DNA from 4 places in the Dethiosulfatibacter sp. genome. Region 2 is predicted to be linked to each of the others. Evidence: riboswitches for the same ligand, from Rfam matches in the RefSeq annotation. Region 2 holds a riboswitch; each other region holds the start of a gene.

Region 1 (3,178 bases), on a different contig from region 2:
CTTGTCCTTGCTTCCCGTTCAATATTTATAAGACCGGCTTTTCCCCTATAGGTGGATACTGTTATCTTAGAAGGCTTTCCGAAGGAATATTCACCAGCTCCAACTACTGCAAGTCCATTTATTTCTCCAACCTTTTCCCCTTCAACATCAAGTAAATAGGTTCCCTCGTCAAATAGCTCTAAAACTTTATCCTCATACATGTTGTTCCTGTTTATCTTCTGCTGTATAGCCTTTTCAACATGCTTTTTATATACAAGATTGCTTTCTTCCAGACAGGCCCATGAATCAGCTTCGTAAATAATTTCAACAACCTTGTTGAATCTTGATGAAAGCTTCTCCTGATTGTCTGCAATCTTTGAACTGTATTCTACAACCTTGCAGACTGCATCCCTTTCAAAGTGCTTAAGATCTTCCTTTTCACAGTGGGAAGCTATGAACTTAGTCATTTTTTCCACATTTGCACTGGATCTTACCATTTCAACATCAAAATCAGCCCTGATTTTGAAGAGCTTTGAAAACTGCTCGTCATATGAATAAAGCATACTATAGGACCTTGGATCCCCTACCAGTATGACCTTGATGTCAAGCTTTATTGGTTCAGGCTTAAGGCCTGTAGTTACAGGATATCCCATTGTAGTCTGAATTGTCTCTATCTTTGTCTCGTCATTCAATAATGCCCTCATTAGTCCCTTATATGCAAAAACATTTTCCATAAGGTCCTTTACCTGAATAATAAGATAACCTCCATTTGCTGCATGGATAGATCCAGGAATGATTTTTTTAAAGGAGGTCTTTAATACTCCCATTTCATTCACAAACTCTATGTTTCCCAAAAGGTTTGAATGTGTTGGGTTTGTCTCAAATACTACTGGTGCATTCTCTTTGTCAGAATTGTCTATGAAAAGATTCACCTGATATCTTTCAAAGAAAGAATCATTGTTTTTGTTCTGCATTGCCAAAAATGGATTCGACTGCGGCTGCTTGTTGTCTGTCTTGAACATGTCTACCTTGTCTATTATGTCATTCTTCAAGTCTATAAGATAATTTTCAACTTTTTTGTTCCCGTCAAATCTGTATTTCAACCTGTCTGTGTGTAGGTTTACAACCTTTGTTGCAAATTCACTATCAAGCTTCTTGAGCTTGTCCCTGAAGCTTTCGTCTATGTCCTTGATTTTCTTGAACAGGTCAATGCTTGCAAGGTTCAGTTCACTAGATTTTTTCTGTATCTCGGCGTATTTTTCCTTTGAGATGTCCTTAAAATCCTCTTCTGTCATAGGAACATCATTTTCCTTAAGTGGTACGCTGACAAGACCCCTATCTGTATTTGAATATATAAAACCGAATTTCTTGGCAAGAGTATTAAGCTCAGCCAAAAGCTCCTCGGAAGTTTCGTTAAGCTGCTTGAAAAGCATATTTTTTGCTCTTTCATATTCCTTTGAAGTAAAGGTGTTCTCTATTTCCTTCTTTATAAATATAATCGTATTTTCTATGGCTTTTTTGAAAATTTTTCCCTGTCCGCTATCCAACCTAAGGGATATTGGATTTTCAGGTTTCTTGAAATTGTAAACGTATACCCAGTCTCCTGAAGTATTTTCTCCACGAGCCTTCTTTTCCGTAATAAGACTAATATAGGAATTTCTACCGGTTCCACTTATTCCTGAAATATAAATATTGTAGCCTTTTCTTTTTATATTAAGGCCGAAATCAATTGCTTCAACTGCTCTTTCCTGTCCAATGATTCCCTCAAGTGGCTCTAAGTCCGCCGTGGATTCAAATTTTTTGCATTCATCACAGCATTCATTTCTCAATTGAGTGTATTTAAGTTCATTTCCCTTCATATCATGTCCTCCAAAAATCATCTTTCCTCTATGTTCTTTATATTATAACACATATTCATTATATATTTACAGACATAATAACCTTTTCCTCACTAAATTTATATTGAATTTAGATATTTTTTTTGGTAGAATTAGAATGTATTAACTCCGATCTGATTTTCCTAAGGTTTTCTATGGTAATCAGACTATGGGTTTGTCTGGAAACGGACCTGCCTCCCGGTTGGAAAGGAGATGATTTTATCTATTCCGGGTGGAATAGATATTTTTTATGGAAAAAAAAAGAATAATAGCTTTAGTATCATTAATTGCAATATCCCTGGCTGTACTTTCATTGACCATGGAATACAAGAATGAATATCTTGCTTCCATATATCCCGAAGCAAATATTGTAGAAACAAGTTTCGATAAGAACTTAAATTCTAAAAATTGTTTTGCGGAATATGTTTACGAAGTCCATTTGGAGAATAAGAATCTTGACTGCTATTTCATAAAATCCATAGGATACAAGGACTTTGTCTACTATATGGTTGAAATAAACAACATCGATGAAAGTATTGAAACAGTCAGACTAATTGACGAACACGAAACAGAGGATTACGGAGGATACATAAGGGAAGGATGGTTTCTGGAAAGATTTCAAAACATGCCTCTATCCCATCCAGCAGAACTTGTAAAAATGCATAAAGAAAATGATTATGAAATAGTCGCAATAACCGGGGCAACTATTACTAGCCACTCAGCTACAGAAGCTGTAAATTTGGCAATCGAGATTCACCACAAGAAAGCAGCTACGCTGCGTTAAATGCACAAGCATTTATTAAGACGCGAAGGAAAGTTTCCTCAAACGCATAACACCAACGCTTCAAGGGGTTATGATATTAACTTTCCTAAGCTGACAAGAAAGCAGCTAAGCCGTAGTAAATACGTGAGCAGTTATTCAAGACGCAAAAGAAAGTTAAAACAAAAACTAAGGAGAGAATCATGTCAAAAAAACTGAAATTATTAAGCATAGTGTTTGTATTGATACTTGCATTTGCTGCATGTACACCAAAAACAGAAGACAACAACGAAGGAACTGAAACAACTGAAACCCCTATAGAAATACAGGGTATTGAAGGTGGAACAAAAATGATTGATGCCGAAGAAATCAAGGCTATGGAATCTCAAACACTTGCAACAACAAACATTTCATCAAGCGGTGAAGTTGTTGAAGTTGAAATCAAGGGCATAAAGATAAACAAAATACTTAAGCAATATGAACTAAGACAGGATGATTTTGAAGGTATAAGATTTTTTGCTGGTGATGGATATTCAATCGTCATTCCAAAGGAAATCCTTGG
Region 2 (3,178 bases):
CCGTGTTTTTTAAATATTTTCACGCCTTCTTCAGAGCTTAGATAATTTGCAAAAGCAGATGCAGCCTCTTTTTTTTCAGAGAAAGTCAATACGCATACAGGAATTGTTTTTATTGAATTATCTTCTTTATTTATTTGGACTACCTCAATTTCTTCAACACCCTGTGCATTGTCTTCCCAGATGATGCATGCATCAGCTTGTTCCATTGCTATGTGTACAAGAACCTCGTTTACAGTTGCATCCTTAGCAACAACATTAGCTTCAACTGCTTCAAGTATTCCTTTTTTATCCAGAATTTTCTGTGAAACTTTTCCTATTGCGGCGGATCTTTCGTCGCCGAGTACGATCTTCACTCCTTCCTTTGTAAGGTCATCAAGGCAGGTGATGTTTGCTGGATTTCCAGCTGGTACAGCTATAACGGGAGTATGATATACAATATTTTGAGCATTTTCTGTCAATCCTTTTTCCTGTGCTGATTCGAAATATGAATATGCACCTGGAATATAAAGGTCACCTTCTTGCATAAGTTCTAACTGGGTTAGGTTTTGTGCTGATCCTGCATAAGAATATTCGATTTGTACATTGAATTTTTCAGCATAAATTTGAGCGATTTCATCCATGGGTTTTCTAAGACCGGCACCGCAGTATACAATGAGTGTTTCATTTTTATTTTCTGAGTTAATCTTAGCTGTGTTTTCTACCGCAGAGCTTTCACCATCAGTATTTTCACCTGAATTGTTTGCTTCGCTGTTTGAACATCCTGCAATTGTGAACAGCATTAATGCTAGCATCAGAGTTACAATTAATAGTTTTTTGATTTTCATTTTGTTCTCCTTAGATTTATTTTGAGTTTTCACAAAAACGGTCCAAATCCAGCAATCTGGCAGGCCCGGAGATTGTCGTTCCAAAGAAAAAAGTGGGTTTTCCCGTATTCATGAAGTTTGAAAGTGTATTGTTGACTACAGTGCTACCTGTAGCTACAACGAGGTCACACCATTCAATTGCAGCGGTAAAATTATCTTCGCCATTTTCAATTAGTACATTGTTCTTCTTTGTTCCTACTTTTTCATCGTCAAGATCAAGCACTCTAATTTTAAAGTTTTTTGACAGATTCTCAAGGAATGCTGGCTGAAATCCTACAAGTATGATTTTAGGATTACCATATTTTTCCTTGATGTTTTCAACAAGTTTTTCAGCACATGATTCAGGTTCTTCGTCCTTGCAGTGTATTGTATTTGTTGTGATTCCCAGATAGTGGGTAATTGCATTTACAGAAGAAATAAAAATTGCTCTGCTCAGATTCGAACTAAGTTCCATTTCAAGTATTTCACCTATTGTTCCTGTGAAATTTCCTGGATTATCTGTAAAAGCCTGTCCAATAGAACCTTTGAATTCTGCCTGCATAAGTTTTTCTTTTCCCTTTATGAGAGGGTAGTCCCTGCGGATTGGATTTCCTATTGCTTCTTCAGTGGTAAGAACCTTAGCTTCTATTGAAATGTTTTCATTCATTAAATTATTTTTAACTACTAGATCCTTGAATTTTAATTTGATATCATTCATTAAACACGTATTCATAAAAATCTCCTTTAAAATAAAAAAATCCATGCTCCCCAAAAAAAGAACATAGACACTGAGTCTCGGTTACCTTTCCACACGGGAGGCATATCCGTTTCCAGATAAACCCTGTCGGTCTTTGTCCATGGCTAGGCCGAAGGTACAAAAGACTCGGTAATGAGTATATGATTGAATCAAATAAAGTATAACAGAATATATATAGGATGTAAAGACGAATTAATATATAGTGATATTTTATTACTTCATATCACGATTCCTTTACTGAATTATAATTCTATTTGGTAAATACATCTAATTCATTGTATAATTAAATACGAGACAATATTAGGAGGATAAAATGAAAAAATTAATAAAAAACAATGTTAACTGGGTCGGAAAAGTTGATTGGGAATTACGGAAATTTCATGGCGATGAATATTCAACAAATAGTGGTTCTAGTTATAATTCATATTTAATTCAGGAAGAAAAAACAGTTCTAATTGATACCGTATGGCTTCCATTTGCTGAAGAATTTGTAGATAACCTTGCTTCAGAAGTCAATTTGGAAGATATAGATTATATAATTGTAAATCATGGAGAGATAGACCATAGCGGTGCATTGGTTAAATTGATGGAAAGAATTCCTGAAACTCCAATTTACTGTACGGCCAATGCTGTAAAGTCTCTAGAGGGACAATATCACAAAAAGTGGAATCTGAATGTTGTGAAAACGGGAGACAGTCTTGATATAGGCAATGGTAAATCGCTGGTTTTTGTTGAAATGAGGATGCTTCATTGGCCTGACAGTATGGCTACTTATATGACTGGTGACAATATTCTTTTTAGCAATGATGCATTTGGCCAACACTATGCATGTGAAAGTATATTTAATGATACTGTAGATCAATGCAAATTATTTGAAGAAGCAATCAAGTATTATGCAAATATACTTACTCCTTTCAGCAAGATTTTAAAGAAAAAGCTGGATGAAGTCATTGGCATGAATTTGGATATTGATATTATTGCAACTAGTCATGGAGTTGTCTGGAGGGACAATCCTATGCAAATAGTTAGTAAATATTTGGAATGGTGTGATGATTATCAAGAAAATCAAATAACAATCATCTACGATACAATGTGGGACGGTACCAAGAAAGTTGCAGAAAAAATTGCCGAAGGCATTCGTATGGAAGATGAGGAAGTAACTATTAAGATATTTAATATTGCTAAAACAGATGACAATGATTTGGCAACAGAAGTATTTAGGTCCAAAGCAATACTAATGGGGTCGCCAACTGTAAGCAACAGTGTTTTAAGGTCTCTTGTTGGATTTGCTCACTATCTTAAGGAATTGAAGTTCAAAAATAAAAAAGCAGCAGCATTTGGTTGCTATGGATGGAGCGGTGAATCACCAAAGGTTCTTGCTGATTTGCTTAATAGTGCAGGATTTGAAGTTGTTGGTGAAAACCTAAAGGTTAACTGGAATATGTCAGATGTGACTGAAAAGGAAGCGGTTGAATTTGGGAAGCAGTTTGTTAGAAATATATAATCATAGATTACACTTAAGTAAAAAATAATTGTATTTTAGACTAAAAATCCCCTGCAGTGTTGACTGCAGGGGATT
Region 3 (3,178 bases), on a different contig from region 2:
GCTTTCTACCAATTCAAGTACTTTCGTAGTAGTAGCTACTCACGGACATGTTCATGACCAACTTGCAGTAGAATCCATGCTCAGAAAGGAGTACAGGTATTTAGGTGTAATAGGCAGCAGAAACAAGATCAAGACCATGTTCAAGAGTATGGTAGAAAAGGGATATGAAGAGGAATTGATAAAGGGTGTACATTCTCCTATAGGCCTTGCCCTTGGAGGTAATTCTCCCGAGGATATTGCAGTTAGCATACTGGCCGAAATCATTATGGTTAAAAACCAGGGACAGTGCATTACCATGAAGGAAAAAATAATGAAATAAGTAGAATAAATGAAAGGGAAGGGAAAATAGGATGAAAAAAAATATTTTGATTAAACTGGTAGTGGTGGCAGTTATTGCCTTCATGTTTACTTCTTGTGGAAAGGAAGAGAAAGTACTTGTGTTTTCGGCTGCATCGCTGACTGAAAGCATGGGTGAGATAAATACAGTTCTAGGAGATGAGATTACTTTAAATCTGGATAGTTCTACAAGATTGAGGATACAGATAGAAAACGGTGCCGAAGCCGATATTTATTTGTCCGCCAATGAAAAGAACTACAAACTTCTTAATGAAGGTGGATTTGTTGAAAAGGGAATTGGAATACTTGAAAACAAGATGGTTCTCATTACTCCCAAGGGAAACGAAAAGGTGAACTCGCTTTATAATCTGGCAGGTGATGCAAGCATAATAATTGCTGCTGAAGAGGTGCCTGCAGGGAAATATGCAAGGAACATATTGGCAAAATATGAAGAATCGGGAGTGGATGGCTATACTGAGAAGGTTCTGTCAAATGTTGTATCAAATGAATCGACTGTAAAGGGTGTTGCATCGAAGATTGCACTGGGAGAGGCTGATGCCGGTCTTGTCTATGTAACCGATGTGACCGAATCGACTAAAGGCAAGTTTGACATGTACGAAATCGATGACCAATACAATGAGAAGGCAACATACTGGATAGCCTTGCTTAAGGATTCGAAAAATGCGAACGCAGAGAAAATCTATGATGAATTGCTGACAAATGAAGATATGAAGGCGGTCTTTGAGAAGTATGGTTTCAAGGTTGTAAATTAAGAAATCGTAAAACTGCCAATAAACATGTACAAACATGTTAAATAATCTGAATATGACTTTATTGTATAGACAATTAGAGCCGATTCAGAGGAAGCAAAGCTTAATTCCATAGCTCTTGCGGCAGTACATTCGAAAAAAACGAAAGGGAAAAAACGAACGACGTATCAATAATGTTTATTTATTGGATGCGGAATAAAAGTCGCTGTCATGATTCCCAAACCAATAAAAACATTGAAAAACAGCTAAAAAAGGTGTAAAATATATATACTTCGAGCTAATTTATCTTTATGAGATAACTTAGCCTATGGGTGCAGTTTGCAAAAATTGCGCCTCCCGGTTTGGAAAGGAGTATGATGACTATCCGACCGGATAGTTTTTTTTTATTGCCAGACTAACAGTCACAATCGGTATAAGAATGAGGGATTAATGTCCCGAGGATTGAATATGGAGGAATAATGAAATTTCTAAAAGCATACAACCCGGACAGGATAAAAGAAATGATGAGAGAACATTTCAGCAACATAGAAATTGAAACAGAAATTATTCATATTAGTGAAGCACAGTACAGATATTCATCCATGGATATAATGAGCTCTGTAAATATACCCGACTTCAACAAATCAACTGTTGACGGATATGCATTGATGTCCTCGGATACAAGCGGTGCATCGGAAAGCATGCCTGTCTTTCTGGATGTTTCAGGAGAGGTCCTAATGGGAACTGAAGCTCATACAGAAGTTGTGGAAAACACCTGTGTATATATTCCTACAGGGGGAATGATTCCCAAGGGCGCTGATGCAGTCGTAATGATTGAATATACGGAGAAACTTAAAGAAGATACGGTGGCAGTGAACATGACCATGCATCCAGGGGAAAATATAATATATATTGGTGAAGACATAAACGTAGATGATATTATAGTGAAAAAGGGAAGGAAGATTACAGCTTTTGATATGGGAGCATTAAGCGCCATTGGTGTATCTGAGATTTCCGTATTTAAGAAGCCAAAGGCTGTAATAATATCTTCTGGAGACGAAATAAGAAAGCCGGAAGTGGAGATAAAGCTCGGTGAAGTTAGGGATATAAACAGTTTCGTTGTGGGAGCCCTAATTGAAAAATACGGTGGTGAAGTGATTTACAAGTCCATAGTCAATGATGATGAGGGAAGCCTATTTAATGAAGTTGAAAAATGGATTGATAAGACGGATATTGTCATAGTGTCCGGGGGAAGTTCGGCTGGAATAAAGGATGTTACGGCGGAAGTTCTCGACAGCTTTGGAGAACCGGGGCTCTTCGTTCACGGAGCGGCGGTAAAACCTGGAAAGCCTACCATAATGTCTTGTGCAAGAAACACTGCACTATTAGGACTGCCTGGACATCCAGGATCTTCTTCTATAATTTTCACAATATTCGGAAAGGAATTATTCAAGATACTCCTTAAAAAGGAAGAAACCATGGCTTTCTATATTGAAGCGGAGCTCACCTATAATCTTACAGGAGCTCCAGGCAAGGAAACCTATGTAATGGGGACCTTGGAACTCAATGATGGGAAATATCTTTTTAATCCATTGATAAAAAAATCTGCCGCCATATCCCAGCTTTCAAAAAGTGAAGGATATGTAGTGATAAAATCAGGTACCGAAGGAATACAAAAAGGAAATATCGTAAAGGTATATACTGAATAAGAGAGGTAGCCATGAAAATAGAAAGAAATATATATCTGGAAAATACAGACCTTGAGGTGGCTCTAAAGGGATATCTTGAAAGATTCAAGGAAGAACTTGAAAATAAAGCCGTTGAAACAATAAGTGTAATGGATTCACTGGGAAGGGTAACGGCTGAGCCCTATTTCGCAAAATACTCTTCTCCCAACTTCAATGCATCGGCAATGGACGGCATTGCTGTAAAGTCAGAAGTCACCTATGATGCAAGAGAAGGAAAACCTTTGACATTGGTCAAGGGAAGGGACTACAAGGTAGTTGATACGGGAGACCCAATAGACGGCGACTATAATGCTGTAATAATGATTGAGGATCTTAACGACTTAAGTGAAAATGAAGTTCAGATAA
Region 4 (3,178 bases), on a different contig from region 2:
GTAGTCTGAATTCTTCATCACTATATATTTATGGCATCCAAGCTGACAAGAATAACAGGCTCTTCTTCTCACTTCAAACTTCTCCCGGTTGTTCCACAGTTGGGTAGGCATAATCGGCTCGAGCTTTTCAAACTGGTTTTGTCTGAAATTCCTTGTAGGTAGCAACCCGCATTCATTGGCACCGTCAAGCCATGCAGGAGTGCCGTATCCATGTACCGGACCCCAGGTATAGACTTCGTCCCTAATTTCCCTTATGGCCACTGCATTTATTTCCAGGAACTTGTCCTTGTCGTTTATTTCTATCTTTCCATTTCCTTTTACTGCCACTGCCTTAAGATTTTTGGATCCCATTACAGCACCAGCACCACCTCTTCCTGCAAAACAGTCATCGCTGAATATGCAAGCAATACTTGAAAGGTTTTCTCCGCCCTGTCCTATACACGATATCTTGTATTCCTTTCCCAGTTCCTCATTAAGAATTTCTGTTGTTTCTCTGGTGTTCTTTCCCCAAAGGTGTGCTGCATCTTTGATTTCAACCTTGTCATTTTCTATTACTACTATTACCGGTTTATCCGCCTTACCTTCAAATAAAATGGAATCATAACCTGCAAATTTCACTTCTGCACCGAAGTGACTTCCCATGTTTGAAGACCCTATGGTGTTTGACAAAGGTGAAAGAAAATTGATTGAAATTCTTGATGCCGAAGCCATTGGAGTTCCTGTAAGAGGTCCAGTATTGAATGATAGTATATTCTTCTCAGACAAAGGCTCTGTATCATGGGGGACTTCATCCCACAAAAGAGCAACCCCATAACCTTCTCCTCCAAGATATCTTTTAACATATTCCATGTTGAGCTTTTCCTTGCTTATGTTTCTAGAACTCAAATCTATCCTTAATACACAATTCTTATAACCCTTCATCTCATCACCATCCCAACGCATTTCGAGGGCAGATTTTAACACATTCAGGTACTCCGCCACATAAATCACATTTGTAAGCCAAAGGCTTACCTTCAAATTCAATCATGCTTATTGCATCAATCGGACAATCTTCCGCACATTTACCACAACCTATGCATGCATCGCTTATTGTTACAGCTCCGGTAAATGAATCTCTTGATATGGCATCAACCGGACAATGTTCTGCACATACCATGTCAGAACACTGCTGACATACATTTTGTTTAAAATGACCCATTTTCTTTTCACTAATTTTGATACCTGTAGCCGCTGGGTCCACTACTCCCAGATGAAATACAGAACATACAGACTCACATGCCCTGCAACCCTGACATAGATCAGGATTCACCCTTACTTTGATTACTCCCGGTTTCATAAAATCCTCCTTTTTTCTCCATTTTAATATTTCAAGTGCTGCTATGCTTGTTGCCTAACAATGCTTATGATACATCCAACTAAAGAATTATGAATTTTAACGAGGAACATAAAAATCGAACACAAAAACAGGAGCATACTCGAAATATTCGAATAGCTCCTTTGCAATCACGGCAGGCATAAAATCACTTCAATACCCATAGTTCTTAAATTCCTTATTCTGTCAATGTTTTATGCGGGAACGTAAGAATCGGAGATTTATTTATCTTAGGAAAGCTAAATATGCAAAATCCCTTAAATCGTTGGTATTTTGCGTTCAATGTAAACTTTCCACGCGGACAACACCGCTAACGCGGATGACGCGACATAGTCGCTTTGTCTATCTAACTTAATTATAAACCCTATTGTTACAATAGGGTCAAGGATTATTATTTATTTTATCGGAACCTGTAGTCTGATGAACATTCCTCTACTGTTTTCGTTAAAGACTGGAAGTTCTGTTATTACCTCACAGAGATACTCTCCTACAATTTCATAGTCATTATCATCAACAAAATCCAGGAGCTTTTCCGCATAGTAGAGCTCATTTTCAAAACCCTCCTCTCCTTTGAAGCATATACAGGCATAATTACCTCCCATTATTTTTTCAAATCCTTCATCCCTACTGAAATCAGTGTCAACAAATACAAAGATTTCTGTAGACTTGTAGTCTCTAACTTTGATATTATCCATTCTTATTAAGGATCCTACATTGTGGAAATATATCATTGGAAGGTTATTGATCTCTACCTGGTTCTTCAACTCCCTAAGCATATACTCGTAGGTTTCTATGCCTTTCTCATAAATGTTTATTCCACTATTATAACAAAATATCCTCCTCTCGGGAAAATCCACAATGTTAACTGATTCATCTTCTAGGGTCCTGGCATACTCCCCAAGGTTCTCCTTGAACCTCATTGCACCCCTTTCCATTATTTCAAGCTTTTTCTTGTTTTCCTCAATCCACTTAAGCTGTTCGTTTAGGTTTTCAATAATAAGCTCGGGGTCGTTCTTTTCGAAGAGCTTCTTTATCTGGTCAAGGGACATTCCAAGAAGCTTCATATAATTAATAAGGTCAAGCTTTGCGCTCTGGTTTATATGGTAGTATCTGTATCCAGTATCCTCGTCCACCATAGAGGGTTTAAGGAGCCCAATATTGTCATAATGTCTAAGCGTTTGGATTGTAACCTTGTTAATCTTTGCCATTTCACCAATTTTAAATCTGTTCAAAGAACCATCCCCTTAATAATCTATTTATTATTCACTGCATATTAATCAAACATCTTGTGTCTCTATAGACTTATATTATATCATGAAGCATATTACACTGTTACAATTTTAACTTACCTAAGCTATAAAAGGAACCGCCGGCAATTAAACCGGCGGTTCCTGTGTATTATATAACGTTCTAAACCCGATAAACCATTCCCACAATTATTACTTAGTTATGCTGTCTGTTCAACAGATTCCTCTGATTTTGCTTCTTTTTTCTCTTCCTTTGACTTTTTGATTTTTTCCATTGTAATTCCTGTGTATCCATAGAATATTGAAATCAACGGATTCAGCAGGTTGAGGAATGCATAGGGTGCATAGGCAAATGGATGAACTCCAAGAGTCTTGTACATAAATGCTCCACAGGTATTCCATGGAACAAGTGCTGAAGTTAGTGTTCCTGAATCTTCAAGTACCCTTGAAAGGTTCTTCGGATGAAGTCCCTTCTCTTCAAATACATCCTTGTACATCCTTCCAGTTATAACTATTGACAAATACTGGTCTCCAGCAACAAAGTTACATGCTATTGCAG

What was found. A riboswitch is a leader RNA that binds a small molecule or an ion and turns the genes downstream of it on or off. The one in region 2 is predicted to bind molybdenum cofactor.
Region 1: linked by a shared signal. The riboswitch ahead of AC3AX0_RS03965 (FMN-binding protein) and the one ahead of AC3AX0_RS07635 (Rossmann-like domain-containing protein) in region 2 are both predicted to bind molybdenum cofactor.
Region 3: linked by a shared signal. The riboswitch ahead of AC3AX0_RS04210 (molybdopterin molybdotransferase MoeA) and the one ahead of AC3AX0_RS07635 (Rossmann-like domain-containing protein) in region 2 are both predicted to bind molybdenum cofactor.
Region 4: linked by a shared signal. The riboswitch ahead of AC3AX0_RS02360 (4Fe-4S dicluster domain-containing protein) and the one ahead of AC3AX0_RS07635 (Rossmann-like domain-containing protein) in region 2 are both predicted to bind molybdenum cofactor.

Annotation. Positions count from the first base shown of each region.
Region 1 covers NZ_CEZJXU010000068.1:2,979-6,156, reverse strand. Annotated here, with positions in the region: gene AC3AX0_RS03970 (Lon protease family protein) at 1-1,838, opposite strand, end outside; molybdenum cofactor riboswitch at 1,972-2,085, shown strand; gene AC3AX0_RS03965 (FMN-binding protein) at 2,107-2,640, shown strand; partial or broken gene AC3AX0_RS03960 (hypothetical protein) at 2,820-3,178, shown strand, end outside.
Region 2 covers NZ_CEZJXU010000186.1:1,419-4,596, forward strand. Annotated here, with positions in the region: gene modA (molybdate ABC transporter substrate-binding protein) at 1-824, opposite strand, end outside; gene AC3AX0_RS07635 (Rossmann-like domain-containing protein) at 841-1,575, opposite strand; molybdenum cofactor riboswitch at 1,627-1,743, opposite strand; gene AC3AX0_RS07640 (anaerobic nitric oxide reductase flavorubredoxin) at 1,913-3,103, shown strand.
Region 3 covers NZ_CEZJXU010000074.1:3,137-6,314, reverse strand. Annotated here, with positions in the region: gene AC3AX0_RS04220 (XdhC family protein) at 1-319, shown strand, start outside; gene modA (molybdate ABC transporter substrate-binding protein) at 351-1,109, shown strand; molybdenum cofactor riboswitch at 1,365-1,474, shown strand; gene AC3AX0_RS04210 (molybdopterin molybdotransferase MoeA) at 1,565-2,794, shown strand; partial or broken gene AC3AX0_RS04205 (molybdopterin biosynthesis protein) at 2,806-3,178, shown strand, end outside.
Region 4 covers NZ_CEZJXU010000029.1:779-3,956, reverse strand. Annotated here, with positions in the region: gene AC3AX0_RS02365 (aldehyde ferredoxin oxidoreductase family protein) at 1-963, opposite strand, end outside; gene AC3AX0_RS02360 (4Fe-4S dicluster domain-containing protein) at 926-1,336, opposite strand; molybdenum cofactor riboswitch at 1,477-1,603, opposite strand; gene AC3AX0_RS02355 (MerR family transcriptional regulator) at 1,768-2,604, opposite strand; partial or broken gene nhaC (Na+/H+ antiporter NhaC) at 2,820-3,178, opposite strand, start outside.